Regions from separate parts of the Pseudoalteromonas aliena SW19 genome, predicted to be linked through region 2. Evidence: riboswitches for the same ligand, from Rfam matches in the RefSeq annotation. Region 2 holds a riboswitch; the other holds the start of a gene.
What was found. A riboswitch is a leader RNA that binds a small molecule or an ion and turns the genes downstream of it on or off. The one in region 2 is predicted to bind lysine.

Region 1: another riboswitch for lysine. It lies ahead of lysC (lysine-sensitive aspartokinase 3); the one in region 2 lies ahead of dapA (4-hydroxy-tetrahydrodipicolinate synthase).

What each region holds. Positions count from the first base shown of each region.
Region 1 is NZ_AQGU01000025.1:624,639-630,854, reverse strand. Features, by position in the region: gene PALI_RS08395 (hypothetical protein) at 1-231, opposite strand, end outside; gene nhaD (sodium:proton antiporter NhaD) at 454-1,701, shown strand; lysine riboswitch at 1,803-1,975, shown strand; gene lysC (lysine-sensitive aspartokinase 3) at 2,051-3,454, shown strand; gene PALI_RS08380 (4'-phosphopantetheinyl transferase family protein) at 3,514-4,272, opposite strand; gene PALI_RS08375 (sodium-dependent transporter) at 4,412-5,734, shown strand; gene PALI_RS08370 (2-hydroxyacid dehydrogenase) at 5,830-6,216, opposite strand, start outside.
Region 2 is NZ_AQGU01000022.1:447,385-453,600, forward strand. Features, by position in the region: gene PALI_RS04195 (OmpA family protein) at 1-935, opposite strand, end outside; gene PALI_RS04200 (protein adenylyltransferase SelO) at 1,162-2,571, opposite strand; gene PALI_RS04205 (DNA-3-methyladenine glycosylase I) at 2,583-3,278, opposite strand; lysine riboswitch at 3,470-3,670, shown strand; gene dapA (4-hydroxy-tetrahydrodipicolinate synthase) at 3,800-4,684, shown strand; gene PALI_RS04215 (2,3,4,5-tetrahydropyridine-2,6-dicarboxylate N-succinyltransferase) at 4,700-5,440, shown strand; gene PALI_RS04220 (PLP-dependent decarboxylase) at 5,440-6,216, shown strand, end outside.

The DNA.
Region 1 (6,216 bases), on a different contig from region 2:
ACGATTTATTTCAAGTTGAGAAGATTTAGCCAGTGGAATTAAAATATCTTGGTTTAATAAACGATTTGTTTCTTTATAAATGCGTTCGTTTGACCACGTAGGTTGCTTTTGCTTAATCGCGTTTTGTACGTCTTTTAGGCTAAAGTCAGCCATTTTAAAACGTTTAAATAACAGCTCTAATACACCCCAATGTTCGGTTAAGGTATTAAGTAGCTTTTTTGCTGGGATCATAAGGCGTTACTACATCCTAGTATTTTATTATTGAGTATCGAGTTTATACTCATTATTACGTGTTTTTAATTAACCTTGTCTGTATATAGTATTCGTTTTTAAGACCATTTAATAATAGTTTTTGCACGGCGGCAGTGCTAAAATCCGCGCCGAAAACAGACACATGCGAAAGGTTCTGTTTTGCGTGTTCTTTAAAACTATATCAAAGGTTGTTTATCTACCATGGTTTCCTCGACTATTCTAACCCTGATAGCGATTGCATTTTTGCTCATCGTTATAGAAGATATAATCCATGTCAACAAAGCTAAAACTACATTATTTTTTGGTACGCTTTGCTGGATTCTTCTTTTTATCTACCCTCTTCACGGACAAAGCTCCGATTCAGTTCAACACCTCCTTAACGAAAATATTTTAGAAATTGCCTCATTATGGCTATTTTTAATGGCTGCAATGACCTTTGTCGCGTATTTAAATTCAAAAGGGTTTATAGAAAATATTGTTCATCGTGTTATGCCAAAAAGCATTAGCGAAAAAAAGCTCATGTTTTTGGTAGGTGGCTTTGCGTTTTTGTTTTCGTCGATTTCAGATAATGTAACGGCTACGCTTATCTCTTTAGCCGTTGTAATGTCGTTAAAACTTGAACCTAAAAAACTCATTAAATATGCCACGCTTATCGTGTTTGGGGTTAACTCAGGTGGGGTATCGCTAATAACCGGTGACGTAACCACACTGATGATATTTTTAGATGGCAAAGTAACCATAGGTCATTTACTACTACTTATCGCGCCAGCACTTGCAAGTGTTATGCTACTAGCTGCGCTATTGTCTATCGGTATGAAAGGGCGTGTTGAGTTTGCTGGTGCGGGTAAAACCCGAATAGAAAAAACCGACATTACCATTGCTGTTATATTTTTATCTACCGTAGTGAGCACACTTACCCTGAGTGTAATTTACAGCGTACCGCCTTTACTTACCTTTTTGTTTGGCTTATCAGTGATGTTTTTAGTCGCGCAATTTTTAATGCGGAAAAAAGACATAAACAAAGACATAATCGACTTTGTTCGCGATATAGAATACGACACATTGCTATTTTTTGTTGGTGTACTGCTGCTTGTTGGCGCACTAAAAGAAATTGGTATGCTAAGTAAATTTACCGATCTATACACGGTAATGGCACCCGAGTACGCAAACTACTTAATGGGCATATTATCAGCAGGGGTCGATAACGTACCGCTTACTGCTGCTTTATTAAAAGCAGATATAGTAATGAGCCAACAACACTGGTTGTCGTTTACGTATGCAACGGGCGTGGGCGGTTCAATGCTGATCATTGGCTCGGCTGCGGGCATTATTGCTATGAGTAAAGTTAAAGCGCTTACCTTTATGAGCTACTTGCGTTTATCGCTGCATTTATTAATTTGTTACACGGTTGGATATGCGGGCTCGTATTATATGGGCAGTTTTATTTAACTCATAAATTATTAAATGCTTGACAGCTAGACGTCTAAACGATAACTTTCAAAGCCCCGCTACTTAGTGGGGTTTTGTTTTATTAGCCACTGGTTAATAAAACATTCAGAAGAGGTGCGATACTTAGGTACTTAATGGTAGGCGACGAGAGCCGATGATCATTAAGGAGGGAAGTACTCGCCGAGAAAAATAATGATACGTCGTCATTGTTTTTCGGTTTATGGGGCTGAATCCTCAAAACTGTCACCAATATAGGTGGAGAGCTTCTGGCAGTGGACTTATCTTCAAGCATTCCTTTGCCAAGTTCTTCTTGTTTTATTGCGATTTGGATATCGCGAAAGGAGACTAAATGACTACCCAACCAGCGCTACAAACAGTGCCTCAAACAGAGTTAAGCGCAAAATCAGATTACATCGTTGCCAAATTTGGCGGAACCAGTGTTGCAAACTTTGAAGCGATGAGTCGCTGTAGCGAAATTATTGTTGCAGATAAAAGCGTACGTATTGTTGCCGTGAGCGCCAGTGCCGGCGTAACTAACCACTTAGTTGCACTGTGTAAATCAAGTATTACCTCAAGTGAGCGCCAAGAGCACATAAACGGCGTGCTTGCTATTCAACACACTATTTTAGATGAATTATCGCTAGATGCCGATTTAGCGGTTGGCTTTAACGAAACCCTAAAGGCATTTCAAACATTAGCTCAAGAGTCACTAACAACCGATCAACAACACGACGAGCTACTTAGCTTTGGTGAGCGTTTGTCGTCGTATTTGTTTGCTCAGGTGCTTCGTTCACAAGGTTTAAACGCAGATCGCTTTGATGTGCGCAAGGTGCTTAAAACTGATAGCCAATTTGGTAAAGCAACGCCCAATGTTGCAGCCACAGCGCAAGCCGCTAGAGAACATTTAATCCCGCTGTTAGATGCTCAAGTAATTGTCACTCAGGGCTTTATTGGCAGTGACGAGAACGGCCAAACCACAACGCTAGGACGAGGTGGTTCAGACTACAGTGCAGCACTATTGGCTGAAGCAATTAATGCTAAAAGCGTGCATATTTGGACTGACGTTGTGGGTATTTTTAGCACCGATCCGCGTTTGTGCGCAAAAGCGACACCAATTGCACGCTTAAGCTTTGACGAAGCCGCTGAAATGGCGACCTTTGGTGCAAAAGTATTGCACCCCGCAACTATTTTACCCGCAAGCCGTAGTCACATTAACGTATTTGTTGGTTCGAGCCGCGAGCCAGAACGTGGTGGTACATGGATTGAACGTGAAAAGTCGCAACAACCAGGTATACGCGCAGTAACACAACGTAAAAACCAAATTTTGCTTACTCTTAAAAGCCCAGAAATGCTACTAGCAAGCGGCTTTTTAGCCCGCGTATTTACGCTATTAAGCGAATATAATATATCGGTAGATTTGGTAACCACCTCAGAAATCAGCGTAGCCATAACGCTTGATAACGCGCAAAACGCCTCGCGCCCAGAGCTTGATCAAGAATGCCTAGATAAGCTTGCAGAGTTTTGCCATGTGTCGGTAGAAAATAACCTAACATTGGTGGCACTTATTGGCTCTGAGATTCAATTACGCCAACACGAAATGAACTTAATGAGTGTACTAAAAGACTTTAATATTCGATTAATTTGTCACGGTGCGAGTAAACACAACTTGTGCTTTTTAGTAGAGCAAACTGAGTCAGATAACGTAGTGCAATCTATTCATAGCCGTTTATTAGAAAATGATTTTGCTGCGTAAGTAACGGTTATTCAGGAAAATCAACTAGTAAAATTACCTAGTAAAATCAGTTAACAAAATTAATTAACAAAGTCACTTAATAAAAAGCATCGCCAGTCGATGCTTTTTTTATGCACCACACTTACATCAAAACAAACATTGCTCTCACTACTATTAGTTACCGCAACGCGATTGCTGCTAGCACTCAGCTTTGCACTATTTAACTCGTCAAACACATTAGGGCTAAGTAGCTTTGCAATGGGGCGGCTGGTGGCCTTAGCAAGTGACTCTTTTAATGTCCAAATTCTGAAAAATGTATCTGCTTGGGCTTGGGTATTAGTGGGCTTGGTGATAAGTGTAATTTCATCATTATGATAAAAATGCTTGGCGAGTTTTTCAAATGGGCGCTTTAAGCTTACTTTTTCAACATCAAAACCAAATTCACTTTTATCAAGGTTAAGCGCGACCCCAACTAAACCATGCGAATGCGAAATACAGGTATTAATAACATCATCACCCACGTGTATTTTCAGTTTTGAGCTTGTCTCGTCAAATTCTGTACTCATTTTATTAAGCGCTACGAGCACATATTGCGGCTGCGTTATTTTAATAAGGTGTTTTAACAATAACCGCGAAGCTAAATATTCTTGCTTAGCTTGCGGGCTTTTTCTACGGTTTATAACTGATAGCTCAAATGAGCTTAAGCAATCAGGCAAATTAAAGTCACTAAGCTCAAGTGTTTTAGCATTAAAGAGTAAAATACTGTGATTAGCTAACGGTAACTTCGCCAATTGAGTTGAGGTAATGCTTAATGTGTTTTCAAAATAATGTGTGGTCATAAATGCTTAAAGTGAGTGAGCCGCTGTAATTATGAGCGGTTAACAGTGCTTATTTATACAACGAGCAATTTTATTACTCAGCTGGCATGAAATATGGTTTAATTCACAATAATCAAAATAATAACAGATTTGTAGATGTATGGCACAAGTGCGTGATGGGTTTCAAAGCCGACTTGGTTTTGTTTTAGCGGCTGCTGGCGCAGCAGTCGGTTTAGGTAATATTTGGGGTTTTCCTACGCAAGCAGCCAATCATGGTGGCGGCGCATTTTTACTGGTTTACTTTATTGTCATATTTTTACTTGCGCTTCCGGCGCTGTATACCGAACTGTATTTAGGGCATAACGCGCAAGCTAATCCTGTAAGAGCGTTGGGCGATGCATGGCAAAACACTAATCGCAAAGTAGGTGCAGCAGCAGGGTATATTGGCCTTGCCGGCGCAGTTGTTATGCTCAGTTTTTACTCAATAGTGGCAGGGTGGATGCTCTCGTACGCTATTGAACCCATAACAACCTTTTTAGGTTTCACAGGGGCAAGCGAATTTTTACATAGTGATTCAGTGCTGCGTAATTTTGTATTTACGCCGCTTATGCTTGTTTTAACCGCCAGCATTATTTTAAAAGGTGTTAAGTCGGGAATCGAAACCTGGTCGCGCCGTTTAATGCCGCTTTTATTAGTGCTACTTATAAGTTTAATTGCTTACATTGCAACACTTGAAGGCGCAAGCGAAGGCTTTGCTGCGTATTTAATTCCTGATTTTAGCCAAATATTCGACCCTGATTTAATTATTGCGGCAATGGGACAAGCGTTCTTTTCGCTCTCACTAGGTGTGGGTTGCATGATGATTTATGGCTCGTATTTACAGCCAGATGCCAACTTACCAAAGCTTACCGCAAGTGTTGCTTTGCTTGATACAAGTGTCGCGTTTTTAGCGGGTTTATTAATTGTGCCGGCTATTTATGTAGCGCAAAGTAACGGCGTTGAAGTATTTAACGATGGTAAACTGATTGGCGAAGGGCAACTTATTTTTGCTATTTTACCGCAGCTATTCAGTGCGATGGGCGAAGTTGGCTTATTAGTGGGCTTATTATTCTTTGTATTAATGTCGATAGCATCGGTTACGTCAACTATTTCAACCACTGAAATTCCGGTAGCATTTTTAGTCGAAAATCACAGCGTTAGCCGCAGTAAAGCTACATGGGCAGTTAGCGCCGTTGTGCTTGTGTGTGCAAGTGCGATTATATTAAATTTTGACTGGTTATTTGGCTTGGTAATTATGCTATTTACTCAATACCAATTGCCGCTTATGGGCTTGTTTTACTTTATTACAGTAGGGTGGATGTGGCAGCGTGGCAATAAATTACACCAAGCAACAACTGGTGTACATTATTGGTTTGCTCAATATATACGTTTTGTTTGCCCAATATTAATGACTCTAGTGTTTGCAAACGTCGCGTTTGGCTAGTTTTATTTAAGCCCTAAAAATAGATTAATAAAGCGAAGTGAGTTTAAACGCACTTCGCTTTTTTTGTGCTTGTTATTTAGGTACAGCTAAGAACTTTATAAAACCTCATTAGTTAGAGGCCTACCCTCACTTACTTCAAGCGCGTTAAGTAGGGTTATGTTTGCTATTTCGGTGAGTGCTTCTTGCGTAAAAAAGCCCTGATGACCTGTTATTAAAACATTTTTAAAACTCACTAAGCGCGAGAATATATCGTCTTGGTTTATTTCGTCGCTGTGATTTTTAAAAAATAGCTCTGATTCTTGCTCGTAAACATCGAGTCCTAAGTAACCTAGTTTTTTAGTTTTTAGCGCATTAATACACGCTTTGCTATTTAGTAATGCGCCGCGAGAGGTGTTAATGAGCATAACGCCGGGCTTCATTTTATTAAATGCTTCATCATTTATTAAATGGTGAGTTTGATCCGTTAGTGGGCAGTGCAGTGA
Region 2 (6,216 bases):
TCTCTTGAAATACCATCTTTAACTAACTCATCAGCAACATCATCTGCACGCTTTTTAGATAGTTTTTTGTTGTAACTTGCGTCACCAACAGCTGAAGCATGACCTTCAAGTAATACTGTTGTCTCTGTATGCTCTTTCAAAAACTTTGATACCGCAGCAATGTCGTCAAAATATTGTTGCTTAACCATCGCAGAGTCATGTGGGAATGTAACTAATAAGCTAGTCGTTACCTTAGCTTCTTCATATAAAGTACATCCATCGCTATCAACTGCATCTGTCATTGGTGTGTTTGCACATTTATCATCTGCATTAACAACACCATCATTGTCGCTATCAGCAGGAGTTGCAACTGGTGCTTCAACAACTACAGGTTCTGGTGCCGGTTTAACAGGCTCAGCAGGTGCAGAGTTTTGGCCAAATAAGTAGTTAATACCAATTTTAGCGCCTAAATCTGTATAACCTTTATCAAGACCTTGGTAAACAGCTGTTTCTGCATTTACAAATAAGCCGTCTGTGATGAAATGTTGGTAACCAACACCTACATTTAAAAACGTATTATCTTTAACAACGTCAATTTCTTTAATACCGAATAAACCGTAAAAAGGACCGCCATTAAAGTGGTACAAACCGTCAATGCCGTAACGCTCACCGTCAACATTGTTGCGGTTACCATTTACTTTATCAAAAGCGTTAAAATCCATGTCTGCATATTCAATTCGTGCACTCCAGTAATCACTGAAACGGTAGCCTACTTCGGCACCCCAACCAGTCGATTCATTGATATCAAGGCCAGCTTGAGCGCGGATGTTTTCCCATGAAGCATCGTAGTAATCACCGAATGCACCAATGTAAAAGCCTTCTTCTTTATCTGCAGCAAATGTAGATGCACTAGTTGCAGCTAGCGCAATTGCGATTGCAAGTGATTTTAATTTCATTGTTTTGTTCCCATTTTTTAACAACTAATAAATTGTAGCTAATAAACTCTAGCTCAACCAGTTTTGTACAGACTACCTTAACCTTTGTTAATCGATACTTAACGAAAACAAAGTTTATTTTAATTGCATCGGATAATACCACTCGAACATGGCTTACCCTAGCGATGGCGTGTTTACGATTAAAAATGGCTCTTTATAATCATGCCATTACATTTACAATCAATGATTAAGTACCACAAAAAGTGCGATAACCATTGTCACTCTCTGGCACAACCTGGAACTCTAATAATTCTTCACTCGCTAAATATGGGTTATTTATCACTTTCGTAAAGCGATTTAACACATCACTTGAGCCAAATTCATTATACTCGGTAATTATTTTTTCGATGATGTGATTTCGTGGAATGGCTCTAGGATTAGCTTGGCGCATTGTTTGATAGCTATTTTCATCAGTGCGGTGATGCCACTTTATAGCCCACTGTGCTAGCACGTCTGGCACTGTCGCTTTATATTTCAATGATTCAGTTAATGCATCAAAGGTATTGGTGTAATCTAATTGATGGTCCTTTAATAATTTTAATAGCTCACCAATCAAATCACTGTCGTCAATATCTGCTTTTGCCAACCCTAATTTTTGTGCCCACATTGCTGTAAATTCAATATTAAACAGTTCAGCAAAGCTATTAATATGTGGCGTCATTAACGAAACAGCTTGTTCATCATCGTCATGAATTAGTGGTATTAAGCTCTCTGCTAAGCGTGCACAGTTCCAGTTAGCCATATTTGGTTGATTCCCAAAAGCATAACGACCTTGTTTATCGATAGAGCTAAATACAGTATCAAAATCAAAGCTATTCATCATGGCACACGGGCCGTAATCAATGGTTTCTCCACTCACTAACGTATTATCTGTATTCATAACCCCATGTATAAAGCCAACACGCATCCAGCTCACAACTAGCTTAACTTGGTTTTTAATCACAGCGCCTAAAAATGCTAAATAGCGCTGCGATCCTGTACCAGTTATTTCTGAGTAATGTCGCTCTATAGCTAAATCAGCTAAATTTTTAAGTCCTTCAACATCGCCTTGCGTCGCTAAATATTGAAACGAGCCAACTCGAATATGGCTCGTCGCTAAACGAGTCACTATGGCGCCTGCTTGTGGCGGGTTGCGATAAACCGTTTCGCCACTGCCAACGACGGCTAAACATCGGGTAGTTTTAATGCCTAGTGCATGCATTGCCTCGCTCATTACGTATTCACGAATAGCGGGCCCAAGTGCACAACGGCCATCACCCCCTCTTGAATAAGGAGTAGCACCAGAGCCTTTTAATTGAATATCCCACAACTGGTTTTTATCATCATTAATAGCACCCAGTAAATGCGCTCGCCCATCACCTAAACGTGGTGAAAAATGTCCAAATTGGTGCCCAGAGTAACCAAGTGCTACTGCAGGAATTGCCTGTTTTTCGTTACCGCTAAAAGTGCTAGCACGTAAATCAGCAGCAACGTTAATATTAAACTCTTTTGCTAAGCTCTCATTCCACAGCAATAACTGAGGAGAGGCAACACTTGCAGGGAAATCTTCTATCGCAAAGTTTTCGGCTATTTGCGTATATCTTGGCACTAATTTCATGGTAATTCCTATTATTGCTGACTTATACCAACGCGGTTGTCACCTACACCATAGGCCACAATTAAGCTCAGCTCTTGCATACTTAAGCCACTTTGCTTTTGCATTTCATTAAAAAAAGCTTGGGCTGCACTCAATGACTTTTTAGTTTGTAAGCCGCCATCTATAATTTTATGGGCACGCAAATAATTCTCTACATCGCGTGATAGTAAAAAAGTATCTTTACCAAGTGCTCGTAGCGCATAAGGCCCTGTATTTCCGCCTAAACGCGCGCCATGCTTTTTTAAATACGCCCATAAACCAATAATATTGTCTGCTGGCCAATTAGCGACAAACTGGCTAAAACTGCCATGTTCTTGTGCTATTTCGTGGATCATGTAAGCATTTTCAGTAATTGTTTTTACTTTTTTATAGTTACGAACAATACGCTCATCCGTTGCTTTTTGTTCCAGCATATCGGGGGGCATCATTAATAACTTATCAACGCTAAAATCCCAAAAAACCTCTCTAAATCCCGACCACTTATTATTAATGACTGACCAATAAAAGCCGCTTTGAAATACTTTTCGAGTAAATTCTTCCAGCCAATCGTCGTCACTTAACGTGCTTAGTTGTTTTTTAGATAGTGGTTTTGCAAGTAATAACTTAAGCATTTTTTCAGAGCCTTTTCGCTCTACCGCTCGCTTATAAATATCGCTAAATTTTTCCATACTAATTAAATACCTCACTACTTATGTTGCTAGTGTACGAGAAAAGCAGCCAATACGTAACCACTCCCATTATCGATGAATTAATCTATATTTAGCCGCTTGACACCCAGACGGCTAAAATGCTTTAATCGCTGCAATTACCCTATTTAAATTGCACAGGTTTGTAAGTTTTACTCTTCAAACAGGTGCAAAGGGCTAGAAGAGGTGCGTTATTCAGGTAGCGTATGTTAGGAGCGCAAACTCCAGTGAGCATACGTGAGGGGAATTAACGCCGAGAAGTAATCACTTTTGCGAGGTGTTTATTTCGGGCGACTAGGTTGAACCCTAGCGACTGTCACCAATAGCTGCTTATAACAAGCAGCTTATTAGTTTGGTGGAGAGCTTCTGGTCTTAAATATTAAGGCCATGCGCCCTATTATTTTAAGCCCATTCGCTCTTCGAATTATTAGTTCGAACGACGTTAATGCGGCTCCTTCCATAAAGCTTTTTAACTCTTCGAATAACTTATAAGTTCGTGAGAGATGACCAATAACTTCAATATAAACGACTACACATTATGGACCGCGCTCGTTACGCCATTAGATCAACACGGCGATGTTGACTACAACACGTTAACTAAACTGGTTAGCGATCAAGAAGCGGCACATAACGGTATTTTACTACTTGGCAGTACGGGCGAAGGTTTGGCACTAACGCTTAACGAGCAACAAGCCATTGTTGAACACGTATGCCAGCTAAAACCAAGTGTACCACTTATGGTTGCCGTGGGCGGTAGTAACTTAAAGCAACAAATTGAGTGGGTTAACTACTGTAATACACTCCCAATTCATAGCTTTTTACTTGGCTCACCGCTTTATGCAAAGCCCGGCGCTGTAGGTCAAACTCATTGGTTTGAAAGCCTACTCGATGCAAGTGCTCATCCGTGTATGCTTTATAACGTACCGGGCCGCAGTGGTGTCAGTATTCCTGTTCAAACAGTGACTAACTTACAAAATCATAAAAAATTATGGGCGTTAAAAGAAGCCAGTGGCGATATTGCTCAGTTTGAGGCTTATCGCCAAGCCGCGCCTAATTTAGCCTTATTTAGTGGCGACGATGCGCTAATGCCTTATTTTGCCCAAGCTGGCGCAAAAGGTTTAGTGTCGGTAGCTGCAAACGCATGGCCCGCACAAACTCACGAGTTTGTTAAACGTAGTTTAAGTGGTCAACATCCTAATTTATTTGCTCAGTGGACTAGTGCCATTGATAGCCTATTTGCTGTCGCAAACCCCATTCCCGTAAAGGTATTGATGCATTTGCAAGGCCGCTTAAGCAGCCCACAACTTCGTCCACCTTTAACACATCTTGAGTTAACTCAAACCGATTGCATCACAACTGCAAACAACACCATTTTATCTTGGCATTAAATACAGGTTTTTATAATGAGCTGGTTAGAACTATTAAATAATTTAGAATCGGGCGCAGTACGCGCAGCATCACAAAACGAAAGCGGCCAATGGCAAGCTAACGTAGAAGTAAAGCAAGGCATTTTAGAAGCCTTTAAAAATGGCACTAATACTGAGTTTGCAGGCGGCTTTGTTGATAAACATAACTTAGCTCCACAAGAGTTTAGTACTGACGATGGCGTGCGTATGGTACCGGGTGGCTCGAGTGTTCGCCGTGGTGCTTATGTGGCTAAAGGCACCATTATTATGCCACCAGCGTATGTAAACATTGGTGCATATATCGACGAAGGCACAATGGTCGATAGCCATGCATTAGTTGGCTCGTGTGCACAAGTAGGTAAAAACGTACATTTAAGTGCTGCAGTGCAGCTTGGTGGTGTACTTGAGCCAATTGGTGCAAGCCCAGTAGTGGTCGAAGACGATGCATTTATTGGCGCTGGCTGTATTATTGTTGAAGGCGTGGTCATTAAAAAAGGCGCAGTACTTGCCCCTGGCGTGCGTTTATCAGCAACTATTCCGGTATACGACTGCGTAAACGAGCGCCAACTAGATAAAGGCGAGCCTATTCCTGAATATGCCATTGTAATACCGGGCTCTCGTCCTGCGTCAAACGAATGGGCACGCGAGCAAGGTCTAAGCATGTCGTGTGCGTTAATTGTTAAATACCGTGACGAACAAAGCGATGCATCATTATTACTTGAAGAGGTTTTACGATAATGAGCTTTTTAAGCACGTCTATCAAAACTGCTGTAAATACTATTACACAACAACTTGATACACCTTTTTTTGTTTACGACTTAGATAGACTAAACACGCATCTTGCGCGTTTAGTTGCGCAGACCGATGTAAAACTGTGGTACGCCGTAAAAGCAAACCCACTGTCTAAAATTATTCAAAGCTTAGACAACGCCGGTTTTAATTTTGACGTAGCAAGTAAAGGTGAGCTTGAGCAAGTACTTGCACAAGGTATTAGCTCACAGCGCGTGCTCAATACAGGGCCTGCAAAAAGCCCTAAACAAATTAAACACTTTATTGAGCGCGGCGTACGTATATTTGTAGCTGAGAGCCTCAATCAAGTCCGTTGGTTAAACCAACAAGCACAACTGCAAAATACGCAGTTACAAGTATTACTGCGGGTGCAATTACGTTGGCCTGAAGGTGAAAAGAACCCACTGGGTGGTGATAGCATTACGCCATTTGGTTTGGGTTGTGATGAGTGGCAAGCACTCAATGTAGCCGACTACCCTGCACTTAAATTTGATGGCTTACATATTTTTCAATGGGGCAATATGCTTAGCACGCAAAAGCTAAGCGAATTGTGGTCACAAATGATTGCACCACTTAGCAAACTTGCCGGCGATTTAAATATTAGCCTTAAAATTCTCGATTTAGGTGGTGGTTTAGGCATTCCCTATACACAAAGCGAAACAATACTTGATTGGGATGACTTAATTGCTGCGCTCGCTAAAATTAAAAGTGATGCGGGTGTAGAA